Regions from separate parts of the Pantoea sp. S-LA4 genome, predicted to be linked through region 3. Evidence: predicted binding sites of a transcription regulator. Region 3 holds the regulator's gene; each other region holds the start of a gene.

Region 1 (8,129 bases), 630 kb from region 3:
CCTGCAAAATTGCCAGTTGATCGGCGATAGCTGGCGGGAACAGGTCACGGCGGGTCGACAGCATCTGACCAAACTTGATCCAGACCGGTCCCAGCTGCTCCATCGCCATGCGCATACGCGCACCGGTCGGTTCGTGCGGATGCAGATTAGGTAACCAGAAAATGCAGCGACGCCACAGGCGAAGCGGAAGAGTAAGGCGCGTGTTGGGAATCAGTTCATCAAGGCCATAGGACAAAAACACCTTCATGATCAAATATAAGCGGCGGATCTCTCCAAAACTCATTTTGCCTCCAGCTGCGCCAGACGCGCATTAAGCGCCTCAAGCGAACGTTCCATCGCGTCTACCTCCTCAGAAAACCAGGCTAATTCGAGCGAGCCTGGCGCGACACGCCACTCTTCGGTCAGTACCTGACCGAGGTCATCCTGTCGACGCCCGACTTCGCCTTTCACCAGCCGGAATGCCCGCTGCGCGCCCTGACTGATGCCCTGGGCCGCGATATCACCAACCCAGGGCGCCAGATACTCTGCCGGGTCCAGCTCGGCTAGATCCATCAGCGCGGAAAACTGCTGTACCACCTGCAAATCGCCTTCCACCTGCAGCTCACCGCTGCGAATCAGCGGCGTCAGTTGCTGGCGGTCACGCAGCTTCGGCAAGGTTTTCAGAGAGGTAATCACCGTACAGTCACTGTTGTCCTGCCAGTCAGCCAGCACATCCAGTTGCTGTTCACTGAACACCAGCACCAGCGGATGGGAAAACTCGCTCAGACGCAACGTCAGGACCTTACCGGTCAGACGCTGCCGTGCCGCCTTCAGGCCGCGATCGCGATACAACATGCGGTTCAGCGCGGTTTCCAGGCCCGCGGTAATCAAGGGCGTTAGCTTCATCACCATCTCACTCAGAACTTAAATCCACGGTGTAAGGCCACAATGCCGCCGGTCATATTGGAGTAAGTGGTATTTTCAAAACCGACGTCGTTCATCATCGCTTTCAGGGTTTCCTGATCGGGATGCATACGGATCGATTCGGCCAGATAGCGATAGCTCTCTGCGTCCTGCGCCACCAGTTGCCCGATGCGCGGCAGAATATGGAAGGAGTAAGCATCATAGGCTTTGCTCAGTGGATCGATCACCGGTTTGGAGAACTCCAGCACCAGTAAGCGTCCGCCCGGCTTCAGCACACGGAACATCGAGGCCAGCGCCTTCTCTTTTTCCGTTACGTTGCGTAAACCAAAGGAGATGGTGATGCAGTCGAAGTAGTTATCCGGGAACGGCAGAGCTTCTGCATTGGCCTGGACGTAATTGACGTTACCGACCACGCCAAGATTGCGCAGTTTTTCGCGGCCCATCTTCAGCATCGAACTGTTGATATCAGCCAGTACAACCTGGCCGGTTTCGCCCACCAGGCGAGAAAATTTAGCCGTCAGATCGCCGGTACCGCCGGCCAGATCCAACACGCGCTGTCCGCGACGTACGCCGCTGCTGTCAATGGTAAAACGCTTCCAGATACGATGGACGCCAAAGGACATCAAATCGTTCATCAGGTCATATTTTGCCGCTACGGAGTGAAACACATCCGCAACTTTGTCGGCTTTTTCGCTTTTGGCGACCGTCTGAAAGCCAAAATGGGTGGTTTCCTGCTGTGATTCATCTGCCATCGGTTTTACCTGCTCCACAAACAATACTTCCCGAAGTGTATCAGAGTCACGGAAGTCAGGCACGCTACGCCCATACTATTCGTGGAGGCGTCTCACACGCATGTCACTGTCATCCGTATCGTCGTCATGATCCGGCTCTTCGGCAGCCGGATGTTCCGGCATTGCCCGCTCCACCAGCTGAGGATTAATCGAACGTTTAACCTCGACCCCCAGCGCACGAAAACCTTCCGTCTGCGCAATCAGGTTGCCGCGCCCTTCGGCCAGCTTTTTCATCGCTTCACGGTAGCTGATTTGCGCCTTATCCAGACTGTGACCAATGCCGCTCATGTCATCGACAAACAGCCGCATCTTGTCATACAGCCGGGTCGCCCGATCGGCGATACGCTGCGCATTGCGACTCTGATGCTCGTAACGCCACAGATTATTAATGGTACGCAGCGCCACCAGCAGCGTGGTCGGGCTGACCAGCATAATGTTTTGCTGCAGCGCCTCGCCAATCAGCTCTGGCTGGCGATCGATCGCCAGCAAAAAAGCCGGCTCGACCGGGATAAACATCAACACATAATCGAGCGATCGTAAACCGGGCAATTGTTGATAATCTTTACGTCCTAGCAGGCGAATGTGGCTGCGCATCGCGCTGACATGTTCCTGAATCGCCTGCTCACGCTCAACCTCATCTTCCGCGTTGAAATAACGTTCGTAGGCGACCAGCGTCATTTTGGCATCCACCACCACATCTTTTCCCTGCGGCAGACGAACAATCACATCCGGCTGCATCCTGCCCTGCTGCTCCGACTGAATGCTGACCTGGGTTTCATACTCATGACCTTCACGCAACCCGGAGGCTTCCAGTACCCGGCTGAGCACTACTTCACCCCAGTTACCCTGAATCTTGTTGTCGCCTTTTAGCGCTTTGGTGAGGTTGAGCGCTTCCTGCGCCATTTGCGCATTAAGCTGCTGTAACTGGCGGATTTCGTGGGTCAGGGTATGCCGTTCACGCGCCTCCGCGCCGAAGCTCTCATGCACCTGGCGGCGGAAGCCATCCAGCTGTTCGCGCAGCGGACCAATCAGGCTGTCCAGGCTCTGGCGATTCTGCTCATCGACGCGGCGGCCGCTGTTTTCAAAGATTCGGTTGGCAAGATTTTCAAACTGGGCGCTGAGGCGTTGCTCGCTGTTGGTCAGCAGACGCTGCTTCTCTTCGGCAGCGAAGCGGGTCTCTTCAAGGCGGATGGTCACTTCTCGCAGTTCTGCTTCCTGGGCACTGTTAACCTCCAGCTGGTTGCGCAGTTCCCGATTAAGCTGTTCGCTTTCGTTGCGCCAGTAGTCGAGCTGTTGCAGACGCTCATTGGCGCCGCTCAGCGCGCCATGCAGCTGGCGTAACTCCTGTTCACGCTGCTGTGCCTGCTGCTGAAGCTGATCCATCTGCTGCTGCTGGCGCTGCTGCGCCTCTTCCAGCAGACGGCGTTCGGTTAAGAAACTGGCGGCCTGATGCCCGGCACGTAACTGTGCCAGCATCCAGCCAATCCCTGCTCCGGCGAGCGCCAGGCAGACGCTGATAATGATGTGCTGATCCATGATTTCCCCGCGACTCAAGCTGCTGAGGGAAAAGGTAGAGTCGCACTGTATGAATGTCCAGATATATTTACATGCCCTCAACCACTTAGCGCACGGTCACCGTCAGCTTTCCGGCCTGCCACTCATCAATCAGGAAATAGGGCATCGGCAGCAGCCATTGGCCATTTTTCACCTGAGCCGGGTAGTGCCAGCTTTTGCCGTCACCGCTCATTTCTATCTGCTGACGGGCACCGTCGGCGGCATGGGATTGACCGGTGAGGCTGGCAAAGCCGACATTACTGCCGACGTGAAATCGGGGCATCTGCCAGCGCACTGGCGGATGTGCTGGCCACGGCTGCGCCTGATGAAAATGAAACAGTTCATCATGGTTGAGAACACTTTCACGCACCGTTGGCCACAGCGCCGTCTTGAGGAAAGACTGATCGGTAAAGCGTTCGCTGCCGCGGTATTGCGCAATAAATTCGCGCATGGTCTGTTCGACCTGACGAAAAACACCGTGACAGCCGCCCCACATGCCGGCCAGCAGCAGTTCGGTATGGGAGAAGTAGTCGCGCATATGATGGAACCAGTAAGGCGACGCCAGCCAGGCGTTGACCGCCGCCACCTCGCGCTCGGAGAGCAACGAGTCGGCATCGCGGACGATAAAGCGTTTCACGCCGGGATCGTCCATCACCAGAAAGCGCCACAGCGTCGGGAACAACGTTTTTTCGTGGGACATATCGATCCGCTGAACGTGCGGTTGATCGAGCCGTTGCCAGACATGCTGCGGCACGCTGTCATCCAGATAGATGCGACACACCCAGCCCGGATAGAGCTCAGGCGCCACCTCAACGTTTTTAATCAGGGTTTCGCAGTAACGCGGCTGGTCACCATACAGGCTGAAGGCGATCACATTCTGCTGCGGCTGGCTGAGGTCGATCGGCTCGGGCTGCGCAGCGGGAAACGCAACCCGCGCGCCCTGCCGGAAACGGGCGTCCGATTGCTGCAACGATTCCAGGCCGTAACGCGTCACCTCATCCTGCTTATCCAGCCAGCCACACACTTCGGTCAGGCCATCCAGCCAGGTGTCTGACGCGGTAGCGCGCACCGCCGGTGGCGACTGGTAAATTTTCTGGTAGGTTTTGTAGGCCTTGTGATGCTGACCGAGACGCATCAGACAGAGCGCGTAGTCGCTCAGTACCTGCATCTGATGGGGCTGATAGCGCAGCACCTCTTCGCAGTAGCGGGCAGCCTGCGCATAATCGCCCTGCTGCATGGCGGCGCGAAACTGTGCGGCACTGCTCTCAAGACGGGCATTGAGCGCAACGGGATTCAGGTTAACGGCGGGACGACGAACGGGAATAGTCTTGCGCATCAGGCACTCTCAGCTTCCGTTGAAAGGCTGCGCCGGGGCTATCCGGCAGCAGGCTGGCCTTATGTCCGGCCGTTAACCTGCTGCCTGACAGTAAGGGTTATAACAAGCGGCGAGCCGCTTCAACCACAATTTTTACCGCATCGCTTTCGGTCTGTTTCATCGTCACCGCATCCGGGATCTCTTTCTGGGTACGGTTAACGATCACGCCCGCCACCATGCCGGCTCGCAGCCCCTGGCTGGCGCACATGGTTAACAGTGTAGCGGATTCCATCTCATAGTTGAGGACGCCCATCTCCTGCCACTCTTTCATCGATCCCTGGAAGCGATTCACCACTCGCCCGGAGAAGGTGTCGTAGCGCTCCTGGCCTGGATAGAACGTGTCAGAAGAGGCGGTGATGCCGATATGAGTCTTCGCGCCACAGGCTTCTGCTGCGGCCACCAGCGCCGTGGTACAGGCAAAGTCGGCCACGGCCGGGAACTCCATCGGCGCGAAATGCAGGCTGGCGCCGTCAAGACGCACTGACCCGGTGGTTACCAGCACATCGCCAACGTTGATGTGCGGCTGGATAGCGCCGGTGGTGCCCACGCGCAGGAAGGTGCGTACGCCAAGCTGCGCCAGCTCTTCAACCGCAATAGAGGTGGAAGGGCCGCCGATGCCGGTTGAGCAGACCACCACCGGTTTGCCGTCCAGCTTAGCCAGCCAGCTGGTAAATTCGCGGTGTGAGGCCAGATGCGTGGCATCCTCCATCAGTCCGGCAATCTTCTTCACGCGCTCCGGATCGCCGGGCACAATCGCCAGGGTGGCGCCCTGCAGATCGGCTTTCGTCAGGCCCAGATGGAAAACGTCAGACTGTGTCATTTCAGACTCCTGTTAAGGGAAGGTAGCGCGTCACTCTACGTCAGCACGCCCGATAAATATGTGACAGCATTCACCGAAGAAAATGAAAGTTACATTTATCACTAAAAACAATGTGATGTTTATCACAATATCACATCGGTTTCGCTGACATTGGCTTCGCCGGGGCTGTGTCGGCCTCATCACAGTGTTAAAGAGGTGGATGGTATTGTCCGCTGCTGACTCTGTTACCCGACGTCTGGCTCGCACGGTGTCCGGCCAGGCTATAGTTACGTGATTGCGCCATTGCTTGCACGGAGAGAATAATGAAAACCAGTGATAATATGACACAAAAAGCCGCGGCAGGGACCTTTGCGCCTGCCGTTCTGCCCACCGCTTCTACCACCATTATTACCGACAGTCCGGCGATTCACGCCGGTGAGACCTCAGTGCCAAGCCAGGGCGAAAATATGCCCGCCTTTTATGCCAGACCGAAATCTGCCGACGGTCCGTTACCGGTGGTGCTGGTGGTGCAGGAGATCTTTGGCGTCCATGAACACATCCGTGATATCTGCCGCCGTCTGGCGCTGGAAGGCTATCTGGCTATCGCTCCGGAACTCTACTTCCGCGAAGGCGATCCCAACGATTACCACGATATCCCGACCCTGTTCAGCGAGCTGGTGAGCAAAGTGCCCGATACACAGGTGCTGTCCGATCTTGATCATGCGGCCAACTGGGCGGCGCGTAACGGCGGCGATATCCGGCGTATGGGCATTACCGGGTTCTGCTGGGGCGGCCGCATCAGCTGGCTCTATGCGGCGCACAATCCGCAACTGCGCGCGGCCGTCGCCTGGTATGGACGTCTGACCGGCGATCGGACCATGAAGCAGCAGAAGCATCCTATCGATGTCGCCGTCGATCTTAGCGCCCCGGTGTTAGGTTTATACGGTGGACAGGATGAGGGGATTCCGCTGGAGAGCGTTGAGCAGATGCGTCAGGCGCTGCACGCGGCCAATGCCACCGCGGAGATCATCGTCTATCCCGAAGCCGGACATGCCTTTAATGCTGACTACCGTCCGAGCTATCATGCTGAATCTGCCAGTGATGGCTGGGCGCGGATGCTGGCCTGGTTCAGGCAGTATGGCGTCGCATCGCAATAAGCAAAAAAGGGGCGCTGTGCGCCCCGATATCGTAACAGCCTCGCCGTTCTGACCCGTTTTTATGCTGTTTCATCACGCAGCTTCTTCGCCGCCGTCACCATGTTTGCCAGCGCCTGCCGCGTCTCGGTCCAGCCGCGCGTTTTCAATCCGCAGTCCGGGTTCACCCACAAACGCGCTTCCGGAATCCGCTTCGCCGCTTTCCGTAACAGCGCTTCCATCCACTCGACGCTCGGTACGTTAGGCGAATGAATATCGTAGACGCCCGGACCGATTTCATTCGGATAGTCAAAGTGTTCAAACGACGCCAGCAGATCCATGTCGGAGCGTGAGGTTTCAATGGTAATCACATCCGCATCCAGCGCCGCGATAGAATCCATGATGTCGTTAAACTCGCAGTAACACATATGGGTGTGAATCTGGGTTTCATCCCGCGCCACCGCTGCATTCAGGCGGAAAGCCTCGACCGCCCAGCTCAGATAGGCAGCCCAGTCAGACTGATGCAGCGGCAACCCTTCGCGCAGCGCTGGTTCATCAATCTGGATAATGCCAATACCGGCTTTTTCCAGATCGGCGACTTCATCACGCAGCGCCAGCGCAATCTGTTTCGCGATGGTTTCACGCGACACATCTTCGCGCGGGAAAGACCAGCACAGAATCGTCACCGGGCCGGTCAGCATCCCTTTCACCGGCTTGTCGGTCAGCGACTGGGCATATTTCGCCCATTCAACGGTAATCGCTTCCGGCCGGCTGACGTCACCGATGATCACCGGCGGTTTCACGCAGCGTGAGCCATAGCTCTGTACCCAGCCATTCTGGGTAAAAACAAACCCATCCAGATGTTCGCCGAAGTATTCAACCATGTCGTTGCGTTCCGCTTCGCCATGTACCAGCACATCCAGCCCCAGCCGCTCCTGCTCAGCGATCGCCTGTCTGATGTGCTCAGCGATGCCGGTGCGGTAATGATGGCTGTCGAGGCGGCCCTGTTTAAAATCGAGACGCAGGCCGCGAATTTCCGGCGTCTGCGGGAAAGAGCCGATAGTGGTGGTTGGCCAGGCAGGCAGATTAAAGCGCTGGCGCTGTGCTTTTGCCCGCTCGCTGTAACGGCTGTGACGTTCGCTGTCCTGCGGCGTGATGGCCTGCAAACGCTGACTGACCGCGGCATTATGCACGCGACTGGAGTGCGCACGGGCCCGAATCGGCGCGCTCCAGGCCTCCAGTGACGCGGCATCGTTGCGGTTGAGCGCCTGCGTCAGCAGTGAAAGCTCGGTGCATTTCTGCAGCGCGAAGGCGAACCAGCTTTTCACTTCCTCATCCAGCCGCGTCTCGACGCTCAGGTCGATCGGACTGTGCAGCAACGAGCAGGAGGAGCCAATCCACAGCTGCGCGCGCTGGGCGATCAGCGGCTGCAGACGCGTAAACCAGCGGCTCAGATCGGCACGCCAGACGTTACGTCCGTTGATCACCCCCAGCGACAGCAGCCAGCTGGCCGGTAATTGCTGATTCAGTTGCTGAATATCATCCCGGCCGTGTACCAGATCGACATGCAGCCC
Region 2 (8,129 bases), 3.3 Mb from region 3:
GCATAGTGCAGCCAGTAACGCGACTGCAGCCGCGCCTCTTCATCACTGAGCTTCAGCCGAAATTCGTGATCGTATTTCTCCTCCAGGTACTCCAGGATGGCGCCCGATTCGGCCACCACCCGGTTTTCATCGGTAATCACCGGTGATTTACCCAGCGGATGCACTTTTTTCAGCGCCTCGGGCGCCAGCATGGTGGGCTCGCGTTGATAACGTTTGATCTGGTACGGCACTTCCAGCTCTTCCAGCAGCCACAGCACCCGATGCGAGCGCGATTGCTCAAGATGGTGAACAGTGATCATCATGATTCCCTGTGTGTTGACCTTCCACCAGTATAGACCTCACCCAGCGTCCGGATGTTTATCGTCCTGTTCCGGGTCGAGCAGCACCGCACCCGATCCTTGCTGGCCGAGCCGGTCGCCGGGATTGCGCAGCGGACAATCACGCATCGACAGACAGCCACAGCCGATGCAGCCATCCAGATCGTTACGCAGTCGGGTCAGGGTTTCGATGCGCTTGTCCAGCTCCTCACGCCAGTGCTGGGTCAATGCATCCCACTCCGGGGCCGACATCCGCTTATTGGCCGGAATATGCTCCAGGCTGTCGCTGACCGTCGCCAGAGGAATGCCAATGCGTTGTGCAATCTTGATGATGGCGACGCGGCGCAGCACGTCACGGCTGTAGCGTCGCTGATTACCGCCGTTGCGGGTGCTGAAAATCAGCCCTTTGGTTTCATAAAAATGCAGCGCAGACACCGCGACACCGCTGCGGCGCGCCACTTCGCCCGGCGTTAATACCGGTTTGGGGTAGTTGCGATCTTTTTTCATCTGGCTCTTTACCTCAAGTTAACTTGAGGAATTATACTCGCATCCCATCAAAACGACTAAACTCCCATTATCGCTAATTAAGCACCAGAAGGATGAGGCCATGATGCAAGAAGAGATCATTCATTCCCTGACGCACTGGATTGACCAGAATCTGGACAAAAGTCTGTCCATTGATGAAGTGGCTGCAAAATCGGGCTATTCGAAATGGCACCTGCAGCGTATGTTCCGTACCGTGACGAAACAGACGCTGGGTGGCTATATTCGTGAACGCCGCCTGACGCTGGCTGCCGAGGCGCTCTCTCAGACTCAGCGTCCGGTCTTTGATATTGCCATGCAGTATGGTTATGACTCGCAGCAGACCTTTTCGCGGGTATTTCGCCGCCAGTTTTCGCAAACCCCTACCGCCTATCGCCATACCATGCGTCGTCAGGCGATTCAGCGCCCTCGTCTGCTGAGCTTTGACTGCAAAGAGAGCATGGCCAGCTTTACCCAACGTACCACCGGCGAGTGCTGCCCGGTCCGCTAATGCCCAGGCCGCCCGTCATCGGGCGCGCCTGATCGCCTCTGCTTCCCCTGCTGTTCAAATCTGCAACACTTTCCTGCCATACCAGTGTCAAATTTTGTTCAAAATTTCAAATCGGGTGATATAATGTGACCCAAGTCACACTATGAACCTGGGTTGACGGCGCTAAAGCACTTCCTGACACGCTTTTCCGCCGCCGGTGATGTCCGCAGGTTGTCAGGAATACTTACTGATATTGAGGTCCGGCCGATGGCTACGTTAACCACCAGTCTTCTTGTTATGCGTTGGGAATTGTTGAGCGCCGTAATGATGTTTTTCGCCAGCACCCTGAAAACCAAACTGCGTCAGGATAGTCATCATGTGATGGCATTCATGTGTGGCGGCATTGGTTTGGGCATGACCTGCTGGTTTGTTACCGGTCTGATGGGAATTACCCTGAGCATGGAAAACGTGCACAACTTTATGGAAATCTCTAAGCACGCCTTTATCGACGTAATGAGTCAGGCGCCCGCTGAGTGGCCGATGCCCTGATGGAGGGCGCGCGTCATGATGCGCGTTTAATGTGCTGATTTTTCCCAATAAAAAACCCCGCTAAGCGGGGTTTTTTACATTGCTGTGTGTGCTTAAACTTTCTTCAACATGGCAGGGATATTAACATCCTGCACTGTGACGCCCGGTCTCTGCGTTCCGCGGCGGTCCTGAATCCACATATCTCCCATCATCTGGTTTAAACCCCGATCCAATCCGGTCACCAGGCCTGCACCCGGCGTGAAAGTGAGTTCACCGAAATAGATCTGTTCTTCATGGATATACCAATCGACCCGCACGTAGTCGAAGTCACTGGCCAGCTTTTTGCTCAGATCGAGCGCATGTTGCAGTGACGGCAGAATCGGTGAGACATCCAGACCGGTATCGCGAATCTTATGAAACGCCTCGTTGAGGTTATTCACATAGAAATTCATCGACAGCAGCGGCTGGCAGCGGTTGTAGATCACCTGCAACACATATTCGAACTTGCCATCACGCTTGTTGAACATATGAAACTTGTAATCAATCGGCGCGCTTTTGCCATCACCAATGTACTTCTCAACCAGAATGCGCGGCTTGATGTAGCGATAGTGGATCTCACGCGCTTCGTTAGCGAAATCGGTTTTCAGCCAGCGATAGCAGTCATGAATAATCTGCTGTTTGCGCAGCGCGTCTGGCTCTTCCAGCAGAATCTCCACCATGTTGGAGGCGTGGTTCGGCTTGATCACCGTCCCTTTCCAGCACGGTAAGCTGTTCAGCGTGGTCGGGTCAGTGGTTTCGTGTACCAGCGGAATCAGGTACTCATTACCGATTTTTTCAGCAATGAATTCGCGTACCGAATATTTGTCCGACAGACGACCGTAGTTCTGGTAATCGCCATAGACAAATTTACGGTACAGCACCTTTTCGTTGAACACTTTTGGCTGACGCAGATTGGGCAGCTTTCTGAACTTGTGGAAGTAGTAGATGCGGTCCTGGTACGCCCAGGGCATCTTCTTAATAAAGTACTGCACACTTCTTCTGAGTTCTTCTTTCAACTTGAGCATATCTGACCTCATTTGTAGGTTTTGTAGTTGAGTGAGGAAACCTGAATCTTTTGAATGACGCCGTTTTTAAAGAAGTAATTCATTACGGTCAGGGACAAAAGCTCGGAAAGGAACACGCTCCATGCGGCTCCCATGATGCCGTGGCCCTGGATCAACCACCATGAGAGCGGCAAACTGATGACCATCAGACAAATGATTTTCTTCAGCAGGTAGTTAAACCCTCCTTCCTTGACCATGTAGCGATAAGCTACTGTCCCCATTGCCGAAAAGCTGGTCGCTATCGACAGCAACGTAATGAGACTTCCTGACTGTGTGTATTCCGGACCGTACAACGCGATAATGATCTGCTCGCCATACATCGAGATGACCAGCAGCATCAGCAATGAAACACCCATCACATAACCATTGAGCCGGGCAGCCAGCCGGATGGCGACCTCGCCACGCTCTCTGAAGATTTCAGTGAAGCAGGAGGTGATCAGCGCCACCGGGATAAAAATCCAGGAGGCAGAAATGGTATTGGCGGCGGCAAACAGCCCGAGATCCCGCGCCGGCGCGGTGCCCGCCAGAAACATCTGCGCCGCTTTGACCTGCACAGAAATAAAGATGCTGGAGATCGCCAGCGGCAGACCGGCATACATCAGGTAACGCAGATAAGCCGTGCGCTTTTCACGCGGCGGCATCTGATCCTGATGTTCCTGATAAAAGTTGTGACGTTTGATCAGGTAAGGCACCAGCGTCACCGCCACAATCGACAGCGTCAGCCACAGCGGATTGAGGCGCAGCCAGGCGATGGTGAAGCTAATCGCGAAACTCAGCAGCATACCGACCGCGTTGGCGATGGTGTTCAGCCGAGAAGCGAGACGCGCATTGTTATAAACGCTGAACGTATCCTGGGTGACAAAAACCGAGGCAACAAATGAGGCCAGTGCAAATGCCAGGAAATTTTCCTGCATGTTGTACCAGACCCAGATTAAGACTGGCACCGAGGTGAGCAGCAATAACACCATCCGCAGGGTGCGCGCGATGGTCATCAGGCGTAAGCCTTTCGACGCATTTTTACTGACGCGCTTAAACAGAATGGTTTCGGTGCCAAAGATTGCCACGGTTTGCACCATCGCAAATAGTGAGGTTGAAAACGCCATCTGGCCAAACACCGTTGGGCCAAAGGATTTCGCCACGTAAGAAGTCACAAATATGACGCCAAACACGGAGATGATCTTCTCAGACATCATCCAGGCGGCATTCGACATTACGCTCAATTTCATCGACTCTTCCTTAGTATTACTCAACTACAACCGCTTCGGTACAACATCCCTGTAACGAATTAATAAGCGCTCAGTGGGCCTGGCGAAAATGTAAGACTTCAAACCAAGCTGGTCCGAAAATTGAGAATCAAATCATGATCCGGAGAATGAATTCAGGATAATTCTTATTATATCTGGCGCGAATCACTTCTTCTGGAAACGATTTCAGGCTGAAAATAGTGCAATCTTCAAGAGACATAACCGCTGAATTAATCAAGTCGGTTATGCTAAATATCCAATGTACGTAGAATTTTTTCGTATTTGGGATGCGATGAATTTATAACAAAAAACCGCCTCCAGGAAGGCGCGCCCCCCTGATCGGAATAAAATAAGATTTATCCCATGATGATATTTATTCTAAATATCTTAATTTAACCTTCGCAATTGAATACGCGCACTTTAATACTGCATTAATAGAAACTTACAGTGCCAGGAATTATTAAAGTCATTCTCATCCATTAATCGATAAGAAAGGTAAGAGCATTTATGAGAAAGTCACGATACAGCGAAGATCAAATCACAAATGCCATTAAAGCTTCTGAATCGGGCGTTAAAGTCAGAGAGATTTGTGAAGAGCTTGGCATCTCTGAAGCTACGTTCTACAGCTGGAAGAAGAAGTTTTCTGGGCTGTCTTCAGAAGAAGGCAGAAAAATCAAAGAGCTGGAGGAAAAACTGCAGAATCTTACCCGTGAGCTGCAGACCCTGAACTCCGACAAGGAGATGCTGCAAAGCGTACTGAAGAACTTCTTTACCACCAATGAAAAGCGTCAGGCAGTCAACTTCCTGCAGAGTACTTTCGACATTGGCACCCGTCGCAGCTGCCGTTTATTAGATATCAGTCGCAGTGTCTATCATTATCCGTCAGGCACCGAGAATCGCTAAACCCAATGCTACCGCGCTTTTTAGACTTAACGCTGAGATTTGTTCTTACCAGAAGAGATGAAGATCATTTAACAGGACAATTGCGGCACCCTTTTCCGCTCCATTTATAACTAATGAATGGCTTCACGGCTAAGCTTCTTTTTTTGCGGTAAAATTGATTCACAACAGCAAAAGTCTCGCATTCTACGCCCCTTTCCCCTCTCCCAATCCCGTTTCGACGGGATTGGGATCTCCTTTTCATTGGTTAAGCTCGGCTAATCATCGGAACTAAACAGAGACTATTCCGTTAAGCCGTCTTAAACATCCGGTCAGAAATAGCCAACCTGCCTTTAAGTTAATGATGGATCTGATCGTCATTTTTACGGTTACGCTTTAATTGGCAAGGAGTGTAAGTTGCCAAAAGTTTCACCAGGATTAATCCAGGATAAATAGTTTATTGCTCCTTATCACTAACGTAATGCATCGCAGTTTTTTCTTACTTCATTGCGCATCAATGGTGCCAAACATTAACCTTTAATTAAAAACGCAGCGGCGGAATTTTCTTACTCTTTTATCAATGAATGAAGTTAATGGTGGTTTTTAGCCCCCATTAATCAGGGCCAGAGAGCAATTACAGCGCAGGGTTAAAAGCATAATTGTCCTGAATTGCCTGAAATTCGCCTGATTAATGGATGATTTTCCATCACCGTCACGCCGTTAAACCGGCAAAAGGATCGGATTCGCTCGCTGGCAGACTGTTTTTTAGCCTGGCCTGGCCGTCTGGGAAACCGGATGAGGGGAACAACGCGAGGTCAGGCTGGCGCATGAAATCGATTACGCGCCGGAAAAGCGCGCAAAAGGGCCAGAATCGGGATGCGACTTAATCTTAAAAAGCCGCGCGGACCGCTGACCGCGCGAAACGGGAAAAGGAGGCCACTGTGCGTATCAGGTCTTCACCGCCACCACCTGCGGTTGCGGTTTTATCCGCATCGCCCACAGCACGCCCGCCATCAGAAAAATAATTCCGGTTACCGTGAGCAGCGGCGGCCAGCTTTGATGCCAGAGAAAAGTCCATAAAAGGCCAAAGAGGATTTCAAAAACGATCAGCGGCCCCATCAGGACGGTGGGCAAACGCTGGCTGGCTGCATTCCAGCACAGCGTCCCCAGCCAGGAGCAGAGCAGGCCAATCGCCAGCATTAAGGGAATGAACACCTGAGGGTGCGGCCCAAACGGCAGCGCGAATGCGGGCTGTTGCCAGGCGAGCTGAAGGCTGACCAGCGCATAAAGAATTAACGCCATCGGCAGCGTGACCAGCCCCTGCGCCGTCGCCCAGGTTGAGGGTCGGAGTTCAGGATGAGTGCGCAGCCAGCGCGCGTTACGCAGCGGATACCAGGTCCAGCACACCACCGCCAGCATCGCCAGCCCGATACCAGTGAGGTAACGGCTGAGATCCAGCGTCGCGCCCTGGCTGCGTAATTCTGCGGCATTCACACACAGCAGCCCGGCCGCCATCATGATCAAAGCAGGAAACAGTCGCCGCCACGGCAGCCGCCCTTCAAGATGGCCGTAACAGAGGTTGGCGGTGACGGCGATCACCACCGGCAGCGTCCCGATGATCATGGTTGAGACCGGCGCGCCGGTACGCTGGATCGCGTTGGCGAGAAAGGCGTAATAAAGAAGGTTTCCCACCAGCGAGAGTTTTACCGCCTCGCGCCAGGCCGCCGGTGCCAGCTGCCGCAGTCGGTGGCGATCGTGCCAGGCCAGCGGCAGCGCAATCAGGCCAAAGGCGACATAGCGACCAGCCGATTGCAATGCGCCGGGATAGTCAGGCACCAGCAACGGACCGACAAAAATCAGTCCCCACATCAGACCTGCGGTAACAGCAAACAGTACGCCAGCGAGCATGATTTCTTTCCTTTATGACTTTTTGGCGCAGTGTGACGAAATGAGGCGGGAAAGGCTTGTAGCAGATTGCGATTCTCAGGGCTGCTGTACCTGTTTCTGATATCGCACCGGGGTAATGCCATAGCGGTTGGCGAACGCGCGGGTCAGATGTGCCTGATCGGTGAGTCCTACCGCAGCCGCCACGCTGGCCGCGCGCTCTCCCTGCGCCAGCCGTAGCTTGGCGTCATACAGCCGGAATGCCATCAGCATCTGATGAGGTGTCACATGAAAGTGCTGGCGGAAAGCGCGTAAGAAATGCCAGGGCGATAACGATACCAGCGCGGCCAGCTCCTCCAGCCGTACCGGCTCCGCCAGATTTGCCCGCAGATAGTCGCGCACCGGTTCAAAGCGATGCTGCGCCTGTCGCGGACCCGGCGATGACATCCGCGCCAGTGGCCGCATCTGCGACAGCAGTTCCGACAGCAACCCCTGACGTGCCAGCACCGAGTCCGCCTGCCACAGCGCCGCCAGGGTCTGTGACAGCGGCTGCGCCACGCGGGGATCGGTCAGCAGTGCCTCATTAAACCACCAGCCGCGGTCGCCGGTCAGCTCATCCATTAACTGCGGCTGAATATAGATCATCTGATAACGCCAGCCTTCGGTACAGGCCGACTCACCGGTATGCAGTTCGTCCGGATTCATCATTACCAGCGAATCTTTCGGCGCGGTGTATTGGGTGCCGCGATAGCGAAAGCGCTGAGCGCCCGCTTCAATGGTGCCGATCCCAAAGGCTTCATGGGTATGCGGTTCAAAGGCGTAGCGGGAGATGTGCGCCTGATAGAGTTCCACGCCGGGTAACTCCGACAGCTGCTGAAACTGCGCGCGATCTTTCTCGCAGGGAAAAATAGCCGGAACGCCCTCCACGTCACTCTCCTCAATTCACCAATATGTGGTTTAGCATGCCTCTGATGGGCGATAAAATGCAAAACATTGCTATCCGACCTGCGCCAGGCAACACTGTTTTTTTCACTCCTCAGGATAAAGCATGGCACAGCGAGTGGTATTGGTTATCGATATGCAAAATGGCGTGTTCGCTACGCCCCGTTTTGACCGGCCAGGCCGGGTGGCGCAGATAAACCGCCTGACTGAACGCGCCGAC
Region 3 (8,129 bases):
GACGCTGTTTACCGTGACGGTCGGCGGGCAGCCAAAATATTCTGATGGATTCGGTCCTAAACCGGCCGATATCGTCCATGTTCCCTTTAATGACCTGGATGCGGTGAAAGCGGTTATCGACGATCACACCTGCGCTATCGTGGTTGAGCCGATTCAGGGCGAGGGCGGCGTCGTGCCCGCCACGCAGGAATTTATGCAGGGGCTGCGTGACCTGTGCGATCAGCATCAGGCGCTGCTGGTGCTGGATGAAGTGCAGAGCGGCATGGGACGCAGCGGCAAGCTGTTTGCCTATGAGCATTACGGTGTGCAGCCCGATATTCTGACCTCTGCCAAAGCGCTGGGCGGCGGTTTTCCGGTCAGCGCCATGCTGACCACTAACGAGATCGCCTCGACTATGGCACCCGGCGTGCACGGCACGACCTATGGCGGCAATCCGCTGGCCTGCGCCATTGCGGAAACGGCGCTGGATATTATCAATACCCCTGAGGTGCTGGAAGGCGTTGATCTCCGGCGTCAGCAGTTTGTCAGCGCGCTGCAGGCGATAGATGCAAAATACGATCTGTTCAGCGACATTCGTGGTAAAGGCCTGCTGATTGGCGCGGCGCTGAAGCCGCAACACGCCGGCAAGGCGCGTGACATTCTGAATGCCGCCGCCGCGGAAGGCGTGATGGTGCTGGTGGCTGGCACCGACGTGATGCGTTTCGCGCCTTCACTGATCATCGAGCCCGCCGATATCGAAGAGGGTATGCGTCGCTTTGCGACCGCCGTCGGTAAGGTGATCGCCGGCTGATTTAGTTTTTGCGTAACCGTCTGATCAGCCAGCGGCCATGCTGTGGTCGCTGGCTCCACGCCAGCGATGAAATGGTGTGCATCACGCTCAGATGATCCAGAATGCGGCGCACATGCTGCTCCAGCACCGTCACCGGCCCTTCATTAATATTTTCCAGCTCATCCAGCAGATTGACCTGCGAACTGGCACCATCATATTCCAGCCGCTGCTGGCAACGTTGCAGCGCAATTTCGCACGACTGCAGATAGCGCTCCGCCAGCGTGGCGGTCAGCATGGTATGTTCCCGCGCCAGTATCGTCATCGCATTGATGTGCTCAACAATGAACTGGCTATGGGTGACCCACAGCCGCATATCCTTGAGATACTGGGCGTTAAAAGCCGGTTCCTGCATCGCCTGGTTCAGGGAGTTAAACAGCGCATTGTGCGCCTGATTAACCCGCACCCGCTGATAAGCGAGCTTCTCCGGCGACTGTTCCGCGCCCAGCAGCAGCCGCAGCGCATCCTGGTAAGTTTCCAGCGCGTCATGGGCGTTCTGTCGCAGCAAGCCGCTCTGCCACTGCGGCCAGAGCCACAGCATCCCGCCGAAGGCGATCAGGCAGCCCATCAGGGTATCCATCAGGCGCGGCAGCAGGAACTGCGCGCCATTCAGCGACAGCAGTTGCAGCGAGTAGACCGCCGTCACCGTGAAGCCAATCATCGACCAGCCGTAAAACTGGCGGGTAAAGCGGTAGCTGATAAAAGTGATCACCAGCATGATCATCAGCACCAGCGACTCCGGTACTGCGAGACGTAAGGTGGCGGCGGCAATCACCAGTCCGACAAAAGTGCCCAGCGCCCGGTGCTGAATACGAACCCGGGTGGCGCTGTAGCCGTTCTGGCTGACGAACATAATGGTCATCAGAATCCAGTAGGGCTTCGGAATATTGAAAAACAGCGCCAGCGCACTGCCCAGCATCAGCATCACGGCAAAACGACCGGCGGTGCGCAGTGCAGACGAACGCCAGGAAAGATAACTGCGCAGCGCCGGCAGCAGCGGCAGACGGCGCTGGCGATCGGCCATCAGGTCACGCTGATAGAGCGGCTTTTGCGTACGCAGCACCCGCGCGATGCGGTTAAAGTGATAAAGACAGAAATTTCCCACCGGATTATCAGGATGCTGGCGGGCAATTTTTTCCAGCGCGCCGAGCTGCTTCTCCATGCCAAACCGATCGGGTAACTGGTGATAGAGAATGTTATCCGCCAGCACCCGTAAGCGGGCCGAGATGGTCTGAGCATTCCAGCGGATCACCGCTTCCGCATGGCTCTGCTCCACCAGTTTCTGCACCTCTTCCGGCTGATGCAGGCTGACCGAGATATGTTCCTGCAGATCCAGCGCCACCTGAAAAGCACGGGTCAGCCGCTTATGGCTGTGATCCCGACTGGCGGACAGCATGTGCATCTGCTGGTAACAGGTGGTGATCAGATCGACCACTTTTTGCTGACGCGCCAGCAGCGGTGGCAGGGCCTTTTCCGGATCGGTCAGCTGGGTCAGCAGGGTATATTTGGCGTCGCAATAGTTGGCCAGTTCACGGTAGATCAGGCTCAGGCTTTCGCGCATCGGCTGCTCTTTCCACAGCCAGAACCAGAACCAGTTAAACAGCCCGTACCACAGCGTGCCGGCGATATAGAGCAGCGGCGGTACGTAGATCGGCATACGGCCAATCAGACTCAGCGTGAAGATGGCGGCGATCAGCGAGCCCGGCAACAGACGGCCGTGCAACGGGCTAATTTCACCGGTGACGCCCAGCAGCAGCGGCATCGCGAACAGAATCAGCGGCAAAGGAATCGCGTGCAGCGTCAGCCACTGAATCAGAAAACTGCCGAGCGCAAACAGGCTGCCGCCAACAATCAGGCGTTTGAAGAAACGTTTATGCGGGGTATCCAGACCGGCGATATTGCAACAGGCGGGGACTAACGAGAACAGCAGACCTTTTTGCAGGTCGCCAGCCAGCCAGCCCAGCGCCACTGGCAGACAGAGCACCAGCGTTTGCCGCAAGGCGTAATTGACTTCAGGATGGTAAATAATTCGACGCCACATCGGCCCAACACAAACAATAACGGCGCGATGTTGCCATCACGCCGTGGGTGACAGGAATTAGCGGGTGCCGTAAACGACGATGGTTTTGCCGTGTGCGGAGATCAGGTTCTGATCTTCCAGCATCTTCAAAATACGGCCCACGGTTTCACGTGAGCAACCAACGATTTGGCCAATTTCCTGACGAGTAATTTTAATTTGCATGCCGTCGGGATGCGTCATGGCATCTGGCTGCTTCGCCAGGTTAAGCAGAGTCTGAGCAATGCGTCCGGTGACGTCGAGGAAAGCGAGGTTACCCACTTTTTCAGACGTAACCTGCAGGCGACGCGCCATCTGCGACGAGAGTCGCATCAGGATATCGGGGTTAACCTGGATCAGCTGACGGAATTTCTTGTAGGAAATCTCCGCCACTTCGCACGCGGTTTTCGCACGTACCCAGGCGCTGCGCTCCTGACCTTCTTCGAACAGGCCAAGCTCGCCAATAAAATCGCCCTGATTCAGGTAAGAAAGAATCATCTCTTTGCCTTCTTCATCTTTAATCAGAACCGCGACGGAACCTTTCACGATGTAGTAAAGCGTTTCTGCTTTTTCACCTTGGTGAATCAGCGTACTTTTGGATGGATACTTGTGAATATGGCAATGGGACAGGAACCATTCGAGTGTAGGGTCTGTTTGCGGTTTGCCGAGAACCATTCGCTATTATCCTCTGTTGTAATCGTGCCCAAAATACAGGGGGCAGTTTTCCCTGTCAGGCGATGAAAGCTTCAAGCGTTTCCCTTACAGGAAATTATTCGGGCTGCATTCGGCGCAGTGCGCATCATTCTTCCCGGCTTCGCCATCGGGTGACGAAAAATATTTTCAGCACTGTTTGTAGCACAGCTTTTGCCGACTGTCTTCTGTTGTCTCGCTTCAGCTAACAGCGGATTTCTCTGGATTGCTGTTTACCAGGCGAAAGCGTACTCTGACGGCAAAACCGCATATTCTGGAGCGAAAATCATGCAGGCAAGAGTGAAATGGGTAGAAGGGCTGACATTCCTCGGTGAGTCGTCGTCCGGCCATCAGGTATTAATGGATGGCAATTCGGGTGATAAAGCGCCCAGCCCAATGGAGATGGTGCTGATGGCGGCGGGCGGATGTAGCGCCATCGACGTGGTTTCAATTCTGCAAAAAGGCCGCAACGATGTGGCTGATTGTGAAGTGAAACTGACCTCAGAACGTCGTGAAGAGGCGCCGCGAATCTTTACGCACATCAACCTGCACTTTATCGTTAGCGGCAAAGCGCTCCAGGATAAAGCGGTCTCACGCGCGGTGGATCTTTCTGCAGAAAAATATTGCTCGGTTGCCATCATGCTGGGCAAAGGCGTCACCATTACCCACAGCTATGAAGTGATCGAACGCTGATCTCTGCGGGGGCCGCTCTGCGGCCTCTTATTCTATTCGCTTGCCTTCCACCAGTCGCTTCACCAGTGGTCCCATGATCAACTCCATCGCCAGCCCCATCTTTCCGCCCGGCACCACCAGCGTATTAATGTGCGAGATAAACGATCCCTGCAGCATCGCCAGCAGGTAAGGGAAGTCGATATCGTCCAGCGCCTGGAAGTGGATCACCACGAAACTCTCATCCAGTGACGGAATAGCACGGGCGGCAAACGGGTTCGAGGTATCCACCGTCGGCACGCGCTGGAAGTTAAGGTGAGTGCGCGAGAACTGCGGCGTAATGAAGTTGATGTAATCTTCCATCGAGCGCACCACCGAGTCCATCACCGCTTCCCGCGAATGGCCGCGTTCGCTGGTGTCACGCACCAGCTTCTGAATCCACTCCAGGTTGACAATTGGTACCACGCCGACCAGTAAATCGACATGCTCAGCCACGTTATGCTGGGCGGTCACCACGCCGCCGTGCAGTCCTTCGTAAAACAGAATATCGGTGTTTTGCGGCAGCGGCTGCCACGGCGTAAAGGTACCGGGTACCTGATTCCACGGAACGGCTTCGTCATAGGTATGCAGGTATTTACGCGACTGGCCCTCACCGTTGAGCCCATACTGTTTAAAGCTCTGCTCCAGCAGGCCAAAGTCATTGGCTTCCGGACCGAAGTAACTGACATGACGGCCCAGATCGCGCGCTTTGCGGATCGCCATATCCATTTCCGGCCGGGTGAAGCGATGAAAACTGTCGCCTTCCAGTTCGGCAGCGTGCAGATCGAGCTGCTGAAAGATTTTACGGAACGCGAGGCTGGTGGTGGTGGTTCCCGCGCCGCTGGAACCGGTGACGGCAATTATCGGATGGCGTGCAGACATAAAAAAGCTCCCTGTGAGGTCGGGCCATGGGCATTGTTACCATGAATTGCCGATCGGCGCATCAGCCGCGAAATTCTTTGCGCGGCATAATATTGACCGATTCATGCAGCTCCGACCACACCAGCACCACTTCACCGGTTTCCAGCTGGCGGCGGACGTCAGCCACTTTTTCGTTCAGGCTGCGCTCCTGCTCGCCGTAGTCGGTGCCTTCACGCAGCACGAAGGTTTCAATCAGATTTTCGAGGGTCTCAGGTGAGACCTGTTGCCAGGGAATAATCACAACGTCAGGTATCCAGAAAAGGGGTCATCCATTGGGGTATGCGCTGTTCAAGCCACATTTCGGGCTGGCGCAATGTCCCGCCGACAAAGCCAACGTGACCGCCGTGTGGGGTCAGCTGATAAGTAATAGTGGCAGATAATTGGCTGCTGTGCGGTATCACCTCATCACTCATGAACGGGTCATCTTTGGCATGAATGATCAGCAGCGGCTTAGCGACCTGTTTCAGCCAGGGCAGGGCGCTGGCACGCCGATAGTAATCAGCGGCATCGATAAAACCGTGGGCGCGAGCGGTGATCGCATCATCGAAGTCACGCAGACGCCGCAACGCTTTCAGTTGCGCCAGATTGACCGGCAAGGTTTCTGGCCAGGCGTGCAGTTTGCGCCGCGCATTCTTCTTTAGCTGGGCCAGCAGGTAGTATTGATAAAAGCGCGAGAAACCGCGCTCCAGTCTGATGCTGCACGGTTCCAGCATCAGCGGCGCAGAGACAATGACGCCGGCATCAACCGGCGCATCCGACCCCTGCTGGCCCAGCAGACAACCCAGCATATTGCCGCCCAGTGAAAAGCCCACCGCGACGGTCGGAACCCGGCTCCAGCGGGATTGCAGCCAGTGCAGGAAATAGCGCGCATCTTCGGTTTCGCCGGAGTGATAGATGCGGTTCTGCCGGTTAGGTTCGCCGCTGCAGCCGCGGAAATGCATCACCACCGCCAGCCAGCCACGCGCGCGGCAGATTGCCATCAGCCCGTGGATATAGGGGCTGTGGAAGCTGCCTTCCAGCCCGTGAAACAGCACTACCCGGGGTTTATGCAGCGCCCGCTGCGGATCTTCACTCCAGGCGAGATCGACAAAATCGCCATCGGGCAGATCGAGACGCTGCCAGTGCGGATCGACGTTGATCTGCCGCCGCAACAGACGGGGCAACACCGTTTGCAGATGGGCATTGCGCAGACCCGCTAACGGGATAAATTGATCGGTGTCGGGTCCGGTGAATTTCATTCGGTAAAAGCTTGTCTGATCCATATCACACTGTTAGCTTCGATAGGTTTTTTGCTTGCTGGGGGTGAGGAGCACCCGATTGCTATGGAACTCAGTCTTTTCTTGTCGATGTTAGGATTCCTTTGGGTCGCCGCGATCACGCCAGGCCCTAATAATATGTTACTTACCGCAGGCGGCGCCAATTTTGGCTTTCTGCGTACGCTTCCCCTGATGATTGGCATCATGATCGGCATGCAGGTGATGCTGCTGATGGTGGCGTTTGGCGTCGGCGGGCTGATTCTGCTCTATCCCTCGCTGCATCTGGTGCTGAAAATCGCCGGTAGCCTCTACCTGCTGTGGCTGGCCTGGAAAATTGCCACCGCCAGCTATGAAAAACTGGATACCGATCAGGTGCCGGTTAAACCGATGCCGTTCTGGCAGGGTGGCTTACTGCAGCTGATTAATCCCAAAGCCTGGCTGATGGCACTGGGCGCGGTCGCCAGCTTTAGTCTGGCTGGCGACGCCTATCGTCAATCGGTGATGGCGATCAGTCTCGGCATGTTTATCGTCAATCTGGTGTCCGGGCTGATCTGGATGGGCTTCGGCGCGATGATTGGCCGTATCTTACGCAGCCGCCGTGCCTGGAAAATCTTCAATATTTCAATGGGGCTGCTGACGGCGGCCTGCGTTCTGCTCATCTGGCACTGAGTTAACTGGAGGCGCGTTCGACGCGCCTCCAGGGCAATACCTCGCGGATCACCGGCGCGTGCGGCTGACGAATTTTCTGCAACAGCAGCTGCACGCTTCGCGCCCCGAGCTGATACATCGGTTGTTCGATGGTGGTCAGCGGCGGGTTCAGGCTGCGGGTAAATGGAATGCCGTCAAAACCGACCACCGCCAGATCTTCCGGCACCCGCAGTCCCGCCTCCAGCGCCGCATGAATCACGCCTACCGCCAGCACATCTGACACCGCAAATACCGCATCCGGCGGCTGCGGCAGCGCCAGTAACTGCTGCAAAGCCTGGCTGCCCGCTTCGGTGGAGATATCGCTGGCGTAGGCGACACCAGACCACTCAAGTCCCAGCGCACTTATCGCCTGACGGTAACCCTGTTCACGGTGATGTGAATAGAGATAGCGCATATCCCCGTTAACCAGCCCGATGCGTTTGCGGCCTTTGCCGGCCAGGTAGTGCACGGTATCGCGCGCCGCATCAAGATGATCAATGGTGACGGAGGAAGCCGGAATGGCGGGATCAAACTCCGAGCACTGCACCCAGGGCGCGCCCGCGATGATGTTCTGGAGATCCTGCAATCCCGAGGCCGCATCCATAGTGATGACGCCATCCACCACTTTGCCGGTCAGCAGCGTAAGGTAGGCGGCTTCGCGCTGGAGTTGCGACGCAGAGTGGCAGAGCAGGATGTGATAGCCGTGCAGCTCTGCTTCGGCCTCAATCCCCTGTACCACGCGCGAGCAGAATGGGTTGGTGATATCGGAAATCAACACCAGCAACATGTGACTTTGCGCGGTGCGCAGCTGCCGGGCTAATAAATTGGGCTGGTAGTCACAGGCGGCGATAGCCGACAGCACTTTCTCACGCGTATCGGGTTTGACGCCGGGATGGGCGTTGAGAACCCGCGACACCGTGGCTTTAGAGACGCCAGCCAGCTGAGCGACTTTCTCAATCGACATCGAACACAAAGACCTTTGCAG

The links. Region 3 encodes CRP, which controls carbon source genes, mostly activating them, when cyclic AMP is high. Its sites were predicted from a motif close to ATGTGANNNNNNTCACAT; they were not measured.
Region 1: udp (uridine phosphorylase) is a predicted target of CRP. The motif match lies at 5,554-5,571, and genes of this name have one in related genera.
Region 2: ACX3P5_RS01195 (YjcB family protein) is a predicted target of CRP. The motif match lies at 1,474-1,491, and genes of this name have one in related genera.

Annotation. Positions count from the first base shown of each region.
Region 1 covers NZ_JBTLRC010000002.1:4,024,026-4,032,154, reverse strand. Annotated here, with positions in the region: gene ubiB (ubiquinone biosynthesis regulatory protein kinase UbiB) at 1-283, opposite strand, end outside; gene ubiJ (ubiquinone biosynthesis protein UbiJ) at 280-885, opposite strand; gene ubiE (bifunctional demethylmenaquinone methyltransferase/2-methoxy-6-polyprenyl-1,4-benzoquinol methylase UbiE) at 897-1,655, opposite strand; gene rmuC (DNA recombination protein RmuC) at 1,731-3,230, opposite strand; gene ACX3P5_RS19715 (tetratricopeptide repeat protein) at 3,316-4,584, opposite strand; gene udp (uridine phosphorylase) at 4,682-5,443, opposite strand; gene ACX3P5_RS19705 (dienelactone hydrolase family protein) at 5,746-6,579, shown strand; gene metE (5-methyltetrahydropteroyltriglutamate--homocysteine S-methyltransferase) at 6,639-8,129, opposite strand, start outside.
Region 2 covers NZ_JBTLRC010000002.1:57,890-66,018, reverse strand. Annotated here, with positions in the region: gene ACX3P5_RS01210 (glutathione S-transferase family protein) at 1-299, opposite strand, end outside; gene soxR (redox-sensitive transcriptional activator SoxR) at 339-824, opposite strand; gene soxS (superoxide response transcriptional regulator SoxS) at 925-1,350, shown strand; gene ACX3P5_RS01195 (YjcB family protein) at 1,597-1,878, shown strand; gene ACX3P5_RS01190 (ATP-grasp fold amidoligase family protein) at 1,971-2,921, opposite strand; gene ACX3P5_RS01185 (oligosaccharide flippase family protein) at 2,930-4,186, opposite strand; gene ACX3P5_RS01180 (transposase) at 4,712-5,107, shown strand; gene ACX3P5_RS01175 (DMT family transporter) at 6,032-6,991, opposite strand; gene ACX3P5_RS01170 (AraC family transcriptional regulator) at 7,067-7,894, opposite strand; gene ACX3P5_RS01165 (isochorismatase family protein) at 8,016-8,129, shown strand, end outside.
Region 3 covers NZ_JBTLRC010000002.1:3,396,803-3,404,931, reverse strand. Annotated here, with positions in the region: gene argD (bifunctional acetylornithine/succinyldiaminopimelate transaminase) at 1-790, shown strand, start outside; gene ACX3P5_RS16905 (YccS/YhfK family putative transporter) at 792-2,867, opposite strand; gene crp (cAMP-activated global transcriptional regulator CRP) at 2,925-3,557, opposite strand; gene ACX3P5_RS16895 (OsmC family protein) at 3,861-4,265, shown strand; gene ACX3P5_RS16890 (phosphoribulokinase) at 4,293-5,162, opposite strand; gene ACX3P5_RS16885 (YheU family protein) at 5,224-5,442, opposite strand; gene ACX3P5_RS16880 (hydrolase) at 5,447-6,463, opposite strand; gene ACX3P5_RS16875 (LysE family translocator) at 6,524-7,126, shown strand; gene ACX3P5_RS16870 (LacI family DNA-binding transcriptional regulator) at 7,128-8,108, opposite strand.